Regions from separate parts of the Comamonas testosteroni genome, predicted to be linked through region 2. Evidence: riboswitches for the same ligand, from Rfam matches in the RefSeq annotation. Region 2 holds a riboswitch; the other holds the start of a gene.
What was found. Region 2 has a riboswitch for S-adenosylhomocysteine ahead of ahcY (adenosylhomocysteinase). Riboswitches for the same ligand answer to the same signal wherever they lie in the genome.

Region 1 (7,699 bases), 510 kb from region 2:
CGTCTTTGCGACCACCTCCTCCGACAGCGTGCTGCCCCAGATCATGGCCAAGCTGCGCAACATGGGTGTGCGCGACTCCACCGTGGGCCTGGTGATTCCCACCGGCTACTCCTTCAACCTGGACGCATTCTCCATCTACATCACGCTGGCAGCGGTCTTCATCGCCCAGGCCACCAACACCCCCATCAGCATGTCCGACCTGCTGACCATTCTGGCCATCGCGCTGGTGACCTCCAAGGGTGCGCACGGCGTGCCGGGCTCGGCCATCGTGGTGCTGGCCGCCACCCTGCATGCCATCCCCGCCATCCCTGCGATCGGCCTGGTGCTGGTGCTGTCGGTGGACTGGTTCATGGGCATTGCACGCGCTCTGGGCAATCTGATCGGCAACTGCGTGGCCACCGTGGCCATCGCCGCCTGGGAAGGCGACATCGACCGCGAGCGTGCCCATGCGGTACTTGACGGCAAGGCCGAGCCACTGACCGAAGAAGAAGACCATGCATCTGCTATCGTGCCGCCTGTCGTAGTCCCCATCCCTCACTCCAGCCACTGAACCAAGCAATGACTCCTGCCTCTCCACAGCACATCGCGGAACGCGTCGTCGAAGCCATCCTGGCCCAGAAACTGGCACCCGGCGAACGACTGGGAGAGCAGGAGCTGGCCAACAACTTCGACGTCAGCCGCACCGTGGTGCGCGAAGCGCTGATGCAGCTGCAGGCCCGGGGCTTTGTCCAGGTCCAGGCCCGCAGGGGCTGGTACGTGGTCCAGCCCTCGGCTGCCGAGGCCATGGACGCGTTCTCTGCCCGGCGGATCATCGAGACCGGCATATTGCAGGAGGCCGGCAAGCCGCTGCAGCGCGTCATCACCAGGCTGCGCCGCCATATCGCCCAGGAGCAGAAAGCCATCGCCGGGGCGGACAACGCCACGCGTTCCTTCCTGCTTGCAGATTTCCATGTCTGCCTGGCCGAACAGATGGGTCACCGGCTGCTGGCCGACACGCTGCGCGATCTGACGGCGCGCACCACCCTGGCTGCCACGCTCTATCAGTCCACGCACAGTGCCAGCCAGTCCTGCGCCGAGCACGAGCGCATCGTGGCCGCCCTGGAACGCGGCGACACCGAGGGTGCCAAGGCGCTGCTGCTGGAACATATAGGCATGGTGGAGCGCTCGCTGGAAATCCGTGCGACCGGGACCGAGGAGCCCGGCGACCGGCTGCGTGCCACGCTGGCGCCCGTGCTCAAGCAGCGCCTCTGAGCGACGTGCTCCAAACCAAAAAGCCAGGGTCGACCCTGGCTTTTTCATTTGCGAAGTACGAGCTTGAAGCTGGTTCAGCCCAGATTCGGCGCCAGATAGCGGCGCAGCTCCTCGATATCCATACCACGTCGCTGAGCCATATCAGCGAGCTGGTCTTCGCCGATCTGGCCCACGTTGAAGTAGCTGGCCTCGGGGTTTCCGATATAGAAGCCGCTCACGCTGGATGCCGGGTTCATGGCCAGGCTCTCGGTCAGCGTCATGCCGATCTCATCGGCCTGCAGCGCCTTGAACAGCTCGATCTTGGCCGTGTGATCGGGGCAGGCAGGATAGCCGGGCGCAGGACGGATGCCCTTGTAGGCTTCCTTGATGAGTTCCTCGTTGCTCAGGTTCTCGTCTTCGGCATAGCCCCACAGATCCTTGCGCACGCGCTGGTGCAGGCATTCGGCAAAGGCTTCGGCCAGTCGGTCGGCCAGGGCCTTGAACATGATGCCGCTGTAGTCGTCCAGCGCGGCTTCGAATTCCTTGTCCTTCTTTTCGGCGCCGATGCCGGCGGTCACGGCAAACAGGCCGGCATAGTCGGCAATGCCCGACTCCCTGCTGGCCACAAAATCGGCCAGGCAGCGGCTGGGGCGCATCACGGGCCGGCCATCCGGGCCGCCCACGGCCTGCTTCTCAGTCTGCTGGCGCATGCCGTACCAGGTGGTCAGCACCTGGCTGCGCGACTCGTCGGTGTAGAACACGATGTCGTCGCCCACGCGATTGGCCGGGAACAGGCCCATCACGCCATTGGCCTGCAGCCAGCGGCCGTCGATGATTTTCTGCAGCATCAGCTTGGCATCGGCCAGCACCTTGCGCGCCTCCACGCCCACGACCTCATCGTCGAGGATGGCTGGGTACGGCCCCGCCAGATCCCAGGTCTGGAAGAACGGGCCCCAGTCGATGTACTGGGAAATTTCGGCCAGGTCGAAGTTCTTGAACACACGGCGGCCCAGGCTGCGCGGCACCACGGGGGCGTGGCTCACCACGGCGGCATTGGCACGGGCCTGCTCCAGCGTCCACAGCGGCGTCTTCTTCTTGTTGGCATGCTGGGTGCGCACCTTGTCGTAGTCGGCGCTCAGCTCGTCCAGATAGGCCTGCTTGCCTTCGCCCAGCAGGCTCTGCGCCACGCTGACCGAGCGCGAGGCATCGGGCACATAGACCACGGGGCCGTCGTACTTGGGCGCAATCTTCACGGCCGTATGCACGCGCGAGCAGGTCGCACCGCCGATCAGCAACGGAATCTTCTTGATGCGGAAGTAGTCGTCCTTGTCCATCTCGCCGGCCACATACTGCATCTCCTCGAGACTCGGAGTGATCAGGCCCGACAGGCCGATGATGTCCGCGCCCTCGGCCTTGGCCCTGGCCAGGATCTCGTGGCAAGGCACCATCACGCCCATGTTGATGACTTCGAAGTTGTTGCACTGCAGGACCACGGTGACGATGTTCTTGCCGATGTCGTGCACGTCGCCCTTGACGGTGGCGATGACGATCTTGCCCTTGCTGGTCACGTCCAGGCCCGCCGCTTCCTGCTGGCGCTTCTCTTCCTCGATATAGGGCACCAGGTGGGCCACGGCCTGCTTCATCACGCGCGCGGACTTGACCACCTGGGGCAGGAACATCTTGCCGGCACCGAACAGGTCGCCGACGATATTCATGCCGTCCATGAGCGGGCCTTCGATCACGTGCAGCGGGCGGCCGCCGCCCTGCACCACGATCTGCTGGTAGGCCTCTTCGGTGTCTTCGGTGATGAAGTCGGTGATGCCGTGCACCAGGGCGTGCGACAGACGCTCGCCAACCGTCTTCGGTGCCTCGGCCGTGCCGCGCCACTCGAGCTTCTTGCTGTCGTCCTTGGCCGCACCCTTGGCGCTGTCGGCGATCTCCAGCAGACGCTCGGCCGCATCGGGGCGGCGGTTGAGCACCACATCCTCCACGCGTTCGCGCAGCTGGGGCTCCAGGTCGTCATACACACCGACCATGCCGGCATTGACGATGCCCATGTCCATGCCTGCCCCGATCGCGTGATAGAGGAACACGGTGTGGATGGCCTCGCGCACGGGGTCGTTGCCGCGGAAGGAGAAGCTCACGTTGGAGACGCCGCCCGAGACCTTGGCACCGGGCAGGTTCTGCTTGATCCAGCGTACGGCCTCGATGAAATCGACGCCGTAGTTGTTGTGCTCTTCGATGCCGGTGGCCACGGCAAAGATGTTGGGGTCGAAGATGATGTCCTCGGGCGGGAAGCCCACTTCATCGACCAGAATGCAGTAGGCGCGTTCGCAGATCTCGATCTTTCGCGCAAAGGTGTCGGCCTGGCCTTTTTCGTCAAACGCCATCACCACGGCGGCCGCGCCATAGCGCTTGACCAGCTTGGCGTGCTTCTTGAACTCCTCGACGCCCTCTTTCATGGAGATCGAATTGACGATGCCCTTGCCCTGCAGGCAGCGCAGGCCGGCTTCGATCACGTCCCACTTGGAGCTGTCCACCATCACCGGCACCTTGGCGATATCGGGCTCGGAGGCAATCAGGTTCAGAAAGCGCACCATGGCGGCCTTGCTGTCCAGCATGGCCTCATCCATGTTCACATCGATCACCTGGGCGCCGTTTTCCACCTGCTGGCGCGCCACGGCCAGCGCTTCTTCATACTGTTCGTTGAGGATCAGACGCGCAAAGGCCTTGGAGCCGGTGACGTTGGTGCGCTCGCCCACGTTGACGAACAGCGTCTCATCGCCGATGAAGACGGGCTCCAGGCCCGACAGACGCATGGGAGGAATGACAGTGGAAGGGGTAGCAGCGGACATCAGCTCACCTGTGTGAAAACCAGAAACAGAATCGAAAACAGGTGAGCGCCGTTGGGAGTGCAGGCAGATCGTCAACCGGATCTGCGACCCCGAGCCTGACGGGTCAAACATCTCAGGGATGACCTGCTGCAGCGCTCCTCGGGGTGAAGCCCGTCATTCTACGGCGAGGGCGGGCAATCGGGGCTTCAAGGCGCTTTGCCCCGTGGCTGTGCAGGCGAGCTCTTTGCGAATGGCTATAGCAGATTCGACTTTCCACGCCCCAAAAACAGGAGCAGGGCAAAAGGTAATTTCGCAAAACACGAATGCAACCATCTCATTTCAAGCATATTCCCGACATGGTGCGCATCCGCAAGGAATGGCGCGCACCGCTTTCCGGCTCTCAGGCAGCCCGGCACCGACGGGCCCGCCTGCCATGAGTGGACAAGCACCTACAGCCCCTATCTTTGAGTCTTTGGCACCATCGGCAGCAAATGTCTGGTCCATGTGCTCAGCCGTGCACAGCCGATTGCCAGCCATGACCGGGCTGGCCATTCAGCCATCGCATGGAACGGAACACCCAGGAGATCTTCATGAACGTGACCTTCGGCGCGTACTACACCCTCATCATGGCCGTGCTTGTGCTCATGCTTGGCAAGCTCATGACAAGACATATCCGCTTTCTGCGCGACTTCAATATTCCCGAGCCTGTCTCCGGCGGCCTGGTCGTGGCGGCCATCATCTTCATGCTGCATCAGACCACGGGACTGGCGCTGAGCTTCGAGGGCAGTCTGCAGTCGGCGTTCATGCTGGTGTTCTTCTCGTCCATCGGCCTGAGCGCGAACTTCGCGAAGCTGCGTGAGGGCGGCTCGGCGCTGTTCATTTTCCTGGGCGTGATTGCCGTCTTCATCATGATGCAGAACATCGTGGGCGTAAGCCTGGCCACCGTGCTGGGACTGGACCCGTTGATCGGCCTGGTCGCGGGCTCCATCACGCTGGTGGGCGGTCACGGTACGGCCGGAGCCTGGGGCTCGGTGCTGGAAAACCAATACGGTCTCACGGGAGCCACCACCCTGGGCATTGCCTGCGCCACTTTTGGCCTGGTCATCGGCGGCCTGGTGGGCGGCCCGCTGGCCAAGCGGCTGATCACGCGCCATCAGCTGGCCCAGCCGCTGACCGAGTCCGAACAGCTGCGCGCCGATGCGCCCGCCGTGAGCGAAGGCAGCGAGGTCGCCAACTTCGAGTCGCCCAACAAGGCTCCGCGCCTGATCACGGCCGATGCGGCGGTGGAGACGCTGGCCCTCTTCGCGGGTTGCCTGGCTTTTGCCGAATTCATGACCGGCCTGACCATGGGAACGGTCATCCAGCTGCCTACCTTTGTCTGGGCGCTGGGCGGCGGCGTGGTCATACGCAACGTGCTGGACTATATGTTCGGCTTCAAGGTCTTTGACCGCGCCATCGACGTCTTCGGCAATGCCGCACTGTCCATCTATCTGGCCATCGCGCTGCTCTCGCTCAAGCTGTGGGAGCTGACCGACCTGGCCGGCCCGCTGATGGTCATCCTGGCCGCGCAGGCCATCGTCATGACGCTGTATGCGGCCTTCGTGACCTTCCGCATCATGGGCAAGAACTATGACGCCGCCGTGCTGGCTGCCGGCCACTGCGGTTTCGGCATGGGCGCCACACCCACGGCCGTTGCCAATATGCAGGCCATCACCAACCAGTACGGCCCGTCGCACAAGGCCTTTCTGATCGTGCCCCTGGTCGGAGCCTTCTTCATCGACATCATCAACGCCTTTGTGCTGCAGGCCATGCTCAGCATTCTTCGCTGACCGCTGCATAAGGCAAAAAAAGCGTGTTCCCGGTAGACGGGAACACGCTTTTTTCATGGTTGCTTGCGCTTTCAGGGCAAGCGTCAGAGGCTTGTGCGGCTCAAATCATGCAGCCACGGCCTGGGCCGAAGCCGGCAGGCCGAAGATGCGGTCGAACGCCCAGTTGAAGGCAAAGGTGTAGACCATGAAGAACACCAGCAGGCCGGCTTCCATCACTGCAGCTTCCCACAGCGAGATGCCGAACCACCAGGCCATCAGCGGAATCAGCATGGCGGCGATGCCGCCTTCGAAACCGATGGCATGCACCACGCGGCGCATCAGGGAGCGGCCCTTGACGCTCTGGCGCGATTCCCATTTTTCGAACAGGTGGTTGAAGCTCAGATTCCAGCAGATCGCGATCACCGAGGCAGCCACGGCCATGACGCCGGAATCGCCAGCCTTCTGACCAATGGCCATGAAGATCAGGCTGGAGACGATGATGGCAATGATTTCGTACAGACCCACGTAGAGGATGCGACGTTTGGGACCTTGAAGACCCTTGGCCTTGGCGGGGGTGGCAAAAGCGGCGGTATTTTTGAGAGAAACGGCAGAGGAAGAAGCGGATGCCATCGCTGAGGCTTGTTGAGACATGGGCTGCAGTGTATGTTCTATAAATTGAAGATAAAAGTCAGTTCCTTTCAATTTTTCTGACAGATCGACACCATGCCCTTTAGCGCCGACCAGGTTCCGCTGTTTCTTGCCGTGCTGGATGCCGGCACCTTTTCGGCGGCTGCACGCAAGCTGGGGCGTGTGCCCTCGGCCGTCAGCATGGCCATTGCCCAGCTGGAGGCCGAGCTGGACCTGCAGCTGTTCGACCGCAGCGGACGCGAACCCGTGCCCAGTGCCGCCGCCCGCGCGCTCGAGCCGCAGGCACGCCTGCTGGCCGAGCAGTTGCAGTTGCTGAACTGGCAGGCTCAGGCGCTGCATGCGGGTCTGGAGGAAAGGCTGACGCTGGCCATCGCCCCCGAACTGCTGGCCACGCACTGGAGCGAACCGCTGAACCGGCTGGTGCACGAGTTTCCTGCGCTGCCCATTGAGGTGCTGGCAGCTCCCCAGTCAGATGCGCTGGAGCTTTTGCATGCAGGCCGCGCCCATCTGGCCCTGGTGTTCGAGCGGCCCGCCATTGACGGGCGCGAGGGCTTCCAGGAAATGGGCCGCGAGACGCTGGTGGCCGTGATGTCGCCGCAGTTCGAGCTCTGGCAGCAGGCGCTGGCCGAGCATGAGCAGGGCCGCACCACACGGCCACAGCTCACGGTGGAGCAGTTGGCTGCCACGCGTCAGGTGCTGGTGGCCAGCCGCGACCCACAGCAGACAGACCCGCGCTTTGTGTTTGCGCGCCAGCTCTGGCGCACGGACAGCCACCAGGCAGCGCTTTCGCTGATAGGTGCAGGTCTGGCCTGGGGCTGGCTGCCCAAGGGCCTGGTGGAGTCGCATATCGGCAGCGGTGCGCTGATGGAAATTCCCGTGCTCAACATCAGCAACGGCACGACCTTGTTCGTGGACTGGGTCTGGTCCAAGGAGCGCCCGCAAGGTCTGGCCACACGGCGCTTTGTGGAGCTCATGGGCAGGCAGCCCGCGGGCCGCTGACCGCAGCGCTAGGCTTCTCGTCCCAGGCTGGCGCGCGCCGCGGGCGCCAGCAGCGCCGCGAACTCGCGCGCCGCGGCGCTGTAATGGCTGCCGCGACGCCACAGCAGTCCGGCCGTGCGCACCAACTGCGGGCCCACCAGATGTATGGCCACCATATCGCTGGCCTGCTGGGCCGCGCGC
Region 2 (7,699 bases):
GAAGCGCATCAGCTGTGTAGAGCTGGTAATCGGCATGATTCCTGGCACGACCGGCACGTCGAGCCCCAGAGCCCTCACCTCATCGACAAAGCGCATGTATGCGTCGGCATTGTAGAAGTATTGCGTGATGGCGGAATCTGCACCAGCGCGCACTTTAGCAACAAATGCGTCCAGATCGCTGCGAGGGGACTTTGCTTGAGGGTGAGTTTCGGGATAGGCGGCAACTTCGATGTGAAACCAGTCGCCGAACTCCTGGCGCACGAATGCCACCAGATCGCTGGCGTACTGGAACTCGCCGCCCAGGCCGTAGCCGCTGGGCAGGTCGCCGCGCAAGGCGACGATGCGCTTGACGCCCATGGCCTTGAGTTCGTTCAGCTCGGCGCGCACTTTTTCATGCGTGGCGCCGATGCAGGAAAAGTGCGAGGCCGCGCCCACACCCTCGTTCTGGATGTCGCGCACCATGGTGAAGGTGCCGGCCTGGGTGGAGCCGCCCGCGCCATAGGTCACGGAGCAGAACTCGGGCTTGCGCGCATACAGGGCCTGGCGCACGCCCACATGCTTGGCAGCGCCTTCGGGCGTCTTGGTGGGAAAAAACTCGAAGCTGACGGGAAAGCTCATGGCGGTCTATGTCTCTGAATCCTGGGTCATGGGCGGGCTCCGAAGACTCGGCACCCGCCACGCTCTTGTGCTCAGCGCTGCTTGCGCTTTCTACTCAACGCTCGTTTCGCTTTTTGCTCAGCGCTCGTTTCGCTTTTTCTGCTTGCTGCGGGCCGGGCCGGGCTGGCCGAAGCTGGCCACCTCGGGGTCTTCATACAGCTCCTGCTTGGCGCGCTGGGCCTTGATGTCGGCACGCGAAGGGCGCTTGGCGGCCGCCTTGACGGCAGGCCTGGCCGCAGCCGCTTCGTCTGCAACGGCCGGGGCCGGAGCCCTGACTTCAGCGCCCTGCTGGGCCCAGACAAAGAATTCGTGATTGCCGTCGCCGCCTTCTATGGGCGAGTCCAGCCACTGCTTGACGCTCAGCCCCAGATCGCCGAGGCAGTCGCGAATGCGCTTTTCGACCTCGGCGTACAAGGCAGTGTCGCGCACGATGCCGCCCTTGCCGATCTGGCCGGGCTGGAGCTCGAACTGGGGCTTGACCAGCATCAGCAGCTGGCCATGGGGCTTGAGCAGCTGCACCACGGCAGGCAGCACCAGGGTCAGCGAGATGAAGGACAGATCTCCGGTCACGAAATCAAAGGCCGGGCTGATGTCGATATTCTCGGTGCCGGGCTTGCGGCGCAGTTCCACCGGAGCCAGGCCCTCGGCCCTGGCCTTGGCCTTGGCGGCGCGCTCGGCCTTGAAGCTCTCGACATCCTGCTCCTTGGCATCGTCGCTGTCGTCATAGTCCTCATCGACCTGACCGCCGTTGCGCATCCAGGCATAGGGAGCGACGGGCTGGGTGTCGTTGTCCTCCTCTTCCTCGATGACTTCGCACAGCGCCTCGTCGCAGGCTTTTTCCAGCAGCTCGGGCGTCAGCGCGCGGGCGTTGAAGCCCTCGACGCAGACCACGCGCTCGTCATTTTTCAGGCGCTCATGCAGCTGGCCGTGGCCCACGTCGATGCCGATGACCTGGGTTGCACCGGCCTGCAGCAGGCAATCGGTGAAGCCGCCCGTGCTCTGGCCCACGTCCAGACAGCGCAAACCCTTGACGCTCAGGCCGGTCGCGGCCAGCGCGCCTTCGAGCTTGAGCCCGCCGCGCGAGATGTATTTGGCCTCGGCGGCGTCCAGCAGCTGCAGCTCGGCACCGGCAGGAATGTCATCGCCGTTCTTGGCCACCTTCTTCCAGGGCGCCAGCGGCGTCAGGCGCCACTCCACACCCGAGGCGATCAGGCGCTGGGCCTGGGAACGGGTGGCAGCATGACCTGCTTCAACCAGAAAAACATCTGCGCGCATAGCGTCGCTTCCTTTGAAATAAACCGGCGCCAGGCGCTGCAGTCAAGAAAATCTTTTTTTTAATAGCTGCCTGCGCTTATCTTGTCTTAGTTTCAGATTTAAATTCATCTGAAATCAAGGTACGACAAGCGCAATAAGCTATCAAATAAATCAACACAGCCCCAATACTGGCGCACACCAAACAAGGGACAGCGAGCAAGAGCCGCCTCGCAGCGAGGCTGTCGTCCCCCTCCGGCGAAGCCAGAGAGGGGGAAGGCGCAAAGCGCCTCAGGGGGAGTTAATAGCGATACGTTTCAGGCTTGTAAGGGCCTTGCTTGCTCACGCCGATATAAGCGGCTTGCTCGTCGCTCAGCTCGGTCAGCATGGCACCGACCTTCTTCAGGTGCAGGCGGGCGACCTTTTCGTCCAGGATCTTGGGCAGCACATAGACCTTGCCCACTTCGTAGGCATCGGGGCGGGTGAACAGCTCGATCTGCGCCAGGGTCTGGTTGGCAAAGGAGTTGGACATCACAAAGCTGGGGTGGCCGGTGGCGCAGCCCAGGTTCACCAGACGGCCCTTGGCCAGCAGGGTGATCTTCTTGCCGTCGGGAAACTCGATCTGGTCCACCTGGGGCTTCACTTCTTCCCACTTGTACTTTTCGATCGAAGCCACATCGATTTCGTTGTCGAAGTGACCGATGTTGCAGACGATCGCCTGATCCTTCATGGCAACCATGTGCTCGTGGCGGATGATGTCCTTGTTGCCGGTGGTGGTCACGAAGATGTCGGCCTTGTCGGCAGCGTATTCCATGGTCACGACCTTGTAGCCTTCCATGGCGGCCTGCAGGGCGTTGATGGGGTCGATCTCTGTCACCCACACCTGGGCCGACAGCGCGCGCAGAGCCTGGGCGGAGCCCTTGCCCACGTCGCCGTAGCCGGCCACGCAAGCCACCTTGCCGGCGATCATCACGTCGGTGGCGCGCTTGATGCCGTCCACCAGCGATTCGCGGCAGCCGTACAGGTTGTCGAACTTGGACTTGGTCACCGAGTCGTTGACGTTGATGGCGCGGAACAGCAGCGTGCCCTTGGCCGACATTTCGTTCAGGCGGTGCACACCGGTGGTGGTTTCCTCGGTCACGCCCATGATCTGGGCCGACTTGCGGCTGTACCAGGTGGGGTCCACGGCCAGCTTGGCCTTGATGGCGGCGAAGACGATGCGCTCTTCTTCCGAGCCGGGGTTGGCCAGCACGGACAGGTCCTTCTCGGCGCGCTTGCCCAGGTGCATGAGCATGGTGGCATCGCCGCCGTCGTCCAGGATCATGTTGGGGCCTTCGCCTTCGGTGCCGGCAGCACCGAATTCAAAGATGGAGTGGGTGTAGTTCCAGTAGTCTTCCAGCGACTCGCCCTTGATGGCGTAGACAGGCACGCCGGTTTCGGCGATGGCGGCAGCTGCGTGGTCCTGGGTCGAGAAGATGTTGCACGAGGCCCAGCGCACTTGTGCGCCCAGAGCCGTCAGCGTCTCGATCAGCACGGCCGTCTGGATGGTCATGTGCAGCGAGCCTGTGATGCGCGCGCCCTTCAGGGGCTGGGCAGCGGCGAACTCCTCGCGCACGGCCATCAGACCGGGCATTTCGGTTTCGGCGATCCTGATTTCCTTGCGGCCCCAGGCAGCCAGGGAAATATCGGTAATGGCCGAATCAGCGGGGTTGAAGCGCACGGCAGCGTTCATGGTTTTCTCCAAATCTTGAATGAAAAACCACGTTCTGCAGCAGAGGGGGAATAAACCGGCTCACCGCACAGAAAGCGTGGGCGAGCGTCGTTGCGGGATGAAATCCGAGCCTCACGCCCCACGCAGACCAGCTCATGGCTGGCTGGGGAACGCTGCAACGCTCCTCGGATGGAGGGCGATTATAAGGGAATCAGCCTTCCAGGCCCACCAAGCGATAACCGACTTGCAACTCGGTTACCAGATGCCGGGGCTGGGCCGGATCGCTCTCTATCTTCTGGCGCAGGTTGGCCATGTGCACGCGCAGATAGTGAGGGCGGTCCAGATATTCCGCCCCCCAGACCTGCAGCAGCAGCTGGCGATGCGTCAGCACCTTGCCATGGCCGGCAATCAGCGTCGCCAGCAGACGGAACTCTATGGGCGTCAGGTGCACGGCCACTCCGTCACGCTTGACATCGTGCGCCGCCAGATCCACCTCCACCGCGCCGAAACGCGCACAGTTGCCGGGCTTGTCTGCCGCCGATGCCTGCTGGCGGCGGCGCAGCATCACGCGCAACCTGGCCAGCAGCTCGGGCACGCCAAAGGGCTTGGTCAGGTAATCATCGGCACCGGCGTCCAGCGCCGCCACCTTTTCCTCTTCCCGCTCGCGCGCGGACAGGATCAGAATCGGCAACTGGCTCCAGCCGCGCAGCTCGGCAATCACGGTCTTGCCATCGGCATCGGGCAGCCCCAGGTCCAGCACCACGGCGTCGGGCTGTCGGCTGGCGGCCTCGATCAGGCCGCGCCTGGCGGTTTCGGACTCGAACACCTGCCAGCCTTCGTCCTCCAGTGCCAGGCGGACAAAGCGGCGGATGCTGGCGTCGTCTTCAATCAGCAAAATGCGGGGGGCGGAGCTCGTCATGTCGGGATTTCAATTGATGCACGAGATTGTCGGCTCATTCGTCCATGGCCGGTTGCTCGGGCACGGGCAGGTGTACGCTGAAAATGGTGCCCGGCCCGGGGTCTGCCGCCGCCACCCGCAATCTGCCGCCATGGGCTTGCACAATGCGCTGAGCCAGAGCCAGCCCGAGCCCCATGCCAAACACGGCACTCTCCGCCTGCCCACGGGTAAACGGCTCGAACAGTTGCTCAGCCGACAGATGCCCGGGCAGGCCCGGCCCCGCGTCCTGCACGCTCAGCACACAGTCGCCGTCGGTCACGCTGGCGCCCATGGTGATCGTCGTGCCTTCGGGCGTGTACTTGATGGCGTTGTCCAGCAGATTGACCAGCACACGCTCCATCAGCACGGCATCGAGCTGCAGCAAGGGCAGATCTGCCGGCAGCGAGGTCTGCAGCACATGAGCGGCCAGTCGCTCGCGCATCTGCGCCAGCGCGCTACCCACCAGCTCGTCCACCGGCAGCCATTCGCGCTTGAGCTGCACACCGCCTTGCTGCAGGCGCGCCATGGCCAGCAGGTTGTCCACCAGTTGCTGCAGCGCCTGAGCCTGATTGCGAATCTGCACCAGCATATGATGCGCCGGCCCTTGCGGCGCATGCGGCAAGGCCGCCTGGGCCGCACCCAGAATGCCCGTCAGCGGCGTACGCAGATCATGCGAGACAGCTGAGAGCAAGGTGTTGCGCATGCGCTCGCCCTCCATGGCGATCTGGGTCTGCTGCGCCACCTCCACAAAGTGCACACGCTCCAATGCCAGGGCGATCTGGCTGGCACAGGCTTCAAGCAGGCGTCGCTCCTCGGGCACGCGCAATCGTTGCGGCGCACGCAACTGCAGCACCAGCACGCCGCGCGAGCGCACGGGCGCCATCAGCGGTACATAAAGCGCCGGCGCGGCAGCCAGGGTATCGGTGCCGTGGCCGGCCATCTGGCCATGCTCCATGCTCCAGCGACCCACGCTGGTGTCGATCTGGGCTTCGCTGCCATGCGCCAGCTGCAAGCGCTCATCGGCATCGGGCACCAGCAGCCCGGTCTGGGCATCAAAAACGCCTGAAATCGTAGCCAGCGCAATTTGCGTGACCTGCTCCTGCGTCAGCGCACCCGACAGATCACGCGCCAGCCTGGCCAGCGCGCCGGCACGTCGTTCGCGCTCTGCGGCCACGCGCGCCTCGTGGCGCAGCCGCGCCGTCAGCTGGCCGCAGACCAGGGCCACACCCAGCATCAGGCTAAAGGTGAACAGGTATTGCGTATCGTTGACGCTGAAAGAGTTGCGCGGCGGCACAAAATAGAAATCGAACAGCAGCACCGACAACAGGGCCGCCCATGCTCCGGGGCCGCGCCCCCAGCGCACGGCGGACAGCACCACCACCAGCAGGAAAAGCATGACCACATTGGCCGGGTCGAACACCCGCAGCAGCAGCTCCGCCACCGCCGTAGCGGCCAGGCATGCCAAGGTCACGCCCGCGTAGCCCTTCCACGGAATGGTCTTTTCACGCGCCGCCGGCAATCGCAAGGTGCTGTCATTCTTGCTTTGCTTGACGGACAGCAGCAGCACGTCCAGGCCGGGATCCAGCGCCGCAATCTGTTCGGACAGGCTGGAGGCACGCCAGCGCAGCCAGCGGCTCAAAGGTTCATGCACACGTGCCAGCACCAGATGACTGGCATTGCGCTCACGCGCAAAGTCCACCAGAGCCTGGGCCACATGGGCACCTGGAATCGTGGCCGTTTCCGCGCCCAGGCGCGCAGCCAGCGCCAGGGTCTTGAGCACGGCCTCCTGCGCCGCCCGAGGCCGATGCTGGCGCTCCGGAGCATCCACGTAGACCACCACCCAGTCGGCCTCCAGCCGCCTTGCCAGGCGTGCCACCTGGCGCACCAGGGCATCGTCACCGGCGCGGCCGCCGACGCCCACCAGCAGGCGCTCGCGCGTGGGCCAGACATCGCCGATGGAGCGCTCGCGGCGGTAGTCGCGCATGTCTTCATCGACACGATCTGCCGTGCGGCGCAAGGCCAGCTCGCGCAGTGCCAGCAAATTGCCCTGGCGAAAGAAGTTGCGCGAGGCCCGCTCGGCCTGCTCCAGCGGATAGACCTTGCCCGACTTGAGGCGCTTGAGCAGCTCTTCGGGTGGAATGTCGACCACGATGACCTCGTCGGCATCGTCAAAGATATGGTCGGGAACGGTCTCATGGACCTGTATGCCCACAATGCCGCCCACCACATCATTGAGGCTTTCCAGGTGCTGGACGTTGAGCGTGGTCCACACCTCGATACCCGCCTCCAGCAGCTCCTGCACATCCTGCCAGCGCTTGGGATGGCGTGAGCCGCTCACATTGCTGTGTGCCAGCTCGTCGAGCAGCAGCACCTCCGGGCGGCGTGCCAGAGCTGCATCGAGATCGAACTCGTCCAGCTGCCTGCCCTGGTAGGCCAGCGTGCGCCGCGGCAGCAGCTCCAGGTCATGCAGTTGCTGCTCGGTCTCGGCACGGCCATGCGTTTCCACCAGCCCCACCAGAACCTTGCGCCCGGCCTGCCGCTCGCGCTGCGCGGCCGCCAGCATGGAATAGGTCTTGCCCACTCCGGCATTGGAGCCGAAGTAGATGCGCAGCTTGCCGAGATGGGCGCGCTGCCGGTCTGCCTGAAGTTGAGCGACCAACGCGTCGGGGTCGGGGCGCTGCGCGGCGGATGAAGGTGTGGATGAAGGCATCAGGCGATCAGCGTATCACTCAAGCCCGGTCAGAACCCGGCACTCAGGCCAAGCAGCCAGCCGCTGCGCGCCAGATCACGCCATTGGCCACGACTGTTGACGGCGCTGTAGTACCTGGCATCGGCCGAGGTGCCCGCGTACGCAAGCGATGCTGTCCATGGGCCCCAGGCCCTGGATAGCGAGATGCGCCAGTCGGCATAGGAAACATCGCTGTAGTTGCGCACCCAGGTATAGCCGCCATGCAGGCCCAAGGTGGCGAGATCGCCCAGCGGATGCTGATAGTTCAGATCCAGATACTGGCTGCCGCGACTGCTGCCCGCTGGTTGCAGCGCAGTGGCGAACGCCGAGTCGGCGGTACTCTCGCCCAGGCCGAAATAAGGCGTCAGCGCCACAGACCATTTGATGCTCAGACCACCATGAGTCGTCCCCAGAT

Region 1: it holds a riboswitch for S-adenosylhomocysteine, as region 2 does, so the genes downstream of both, metH (methionine synthase) here and ahcY (adenosylhomocysteinase) in region 2, are expected to answer to the same signal.

Annotation. Positions count from the first base shown of each region.
Region 1 covers NZ_CP043568.1:159,993-167,691, reverse strand. The annotation lists gene F0P97_RS00725 (C4-dicarboxylate transporter DctA) at 1-550, shown strand, start outside; gene F0P97_RS00720 (GntR family transcriptional regulator) at 559-1,251, shown strand; gene metH (methionine synthase) at 1,326-4,085, opposite strand; S-adenosyl-L-homocysteine riboswitch at 4,122-4,231, opposite strand; gene gltS (sodium/glutamate symporter) at 4,655-5,893, shown strand; gene F0P97_RS00705 (PACE efflux transporter) at 5,999-6,502, opposite strand; gene F0P97_RS00700 (LysR family transcriptional regulator) at 6,596-7,519, shown strand; gene F0P97_RS00695 (LysR substrate-binding domain-containing protein) at 7,528-7,699, opposite strand, start outside.
Region 2 covers NZ_CP043568.1:672,895-680,593, reverse strand. The annotation lists gene metF (methylenetetrahydrofolate reductase [NAD(P)H]) at 1-618, opposite strand, end outside; gene F0P97_RS03065 (TlyA family RNA methyltransferase) at 736-1,932, opposite strand; gene ahcY (adenosylhomocysteinase) at 2,210-3,640, opposite strand; S-adenosyl-L-homocysteine riboswitch at 3,716-3,812, opposite strand; gene F0P97_RS03055 (response regulator) at 3,831-4,538, opposite strand; gene F0P97_RS03050 (sensor histidine kinase) at 4,573-7,266, opposite strand; gene F0P97_RS03045 (TorF family putative porin) at 7,296-7,699, opposite strand, start outside.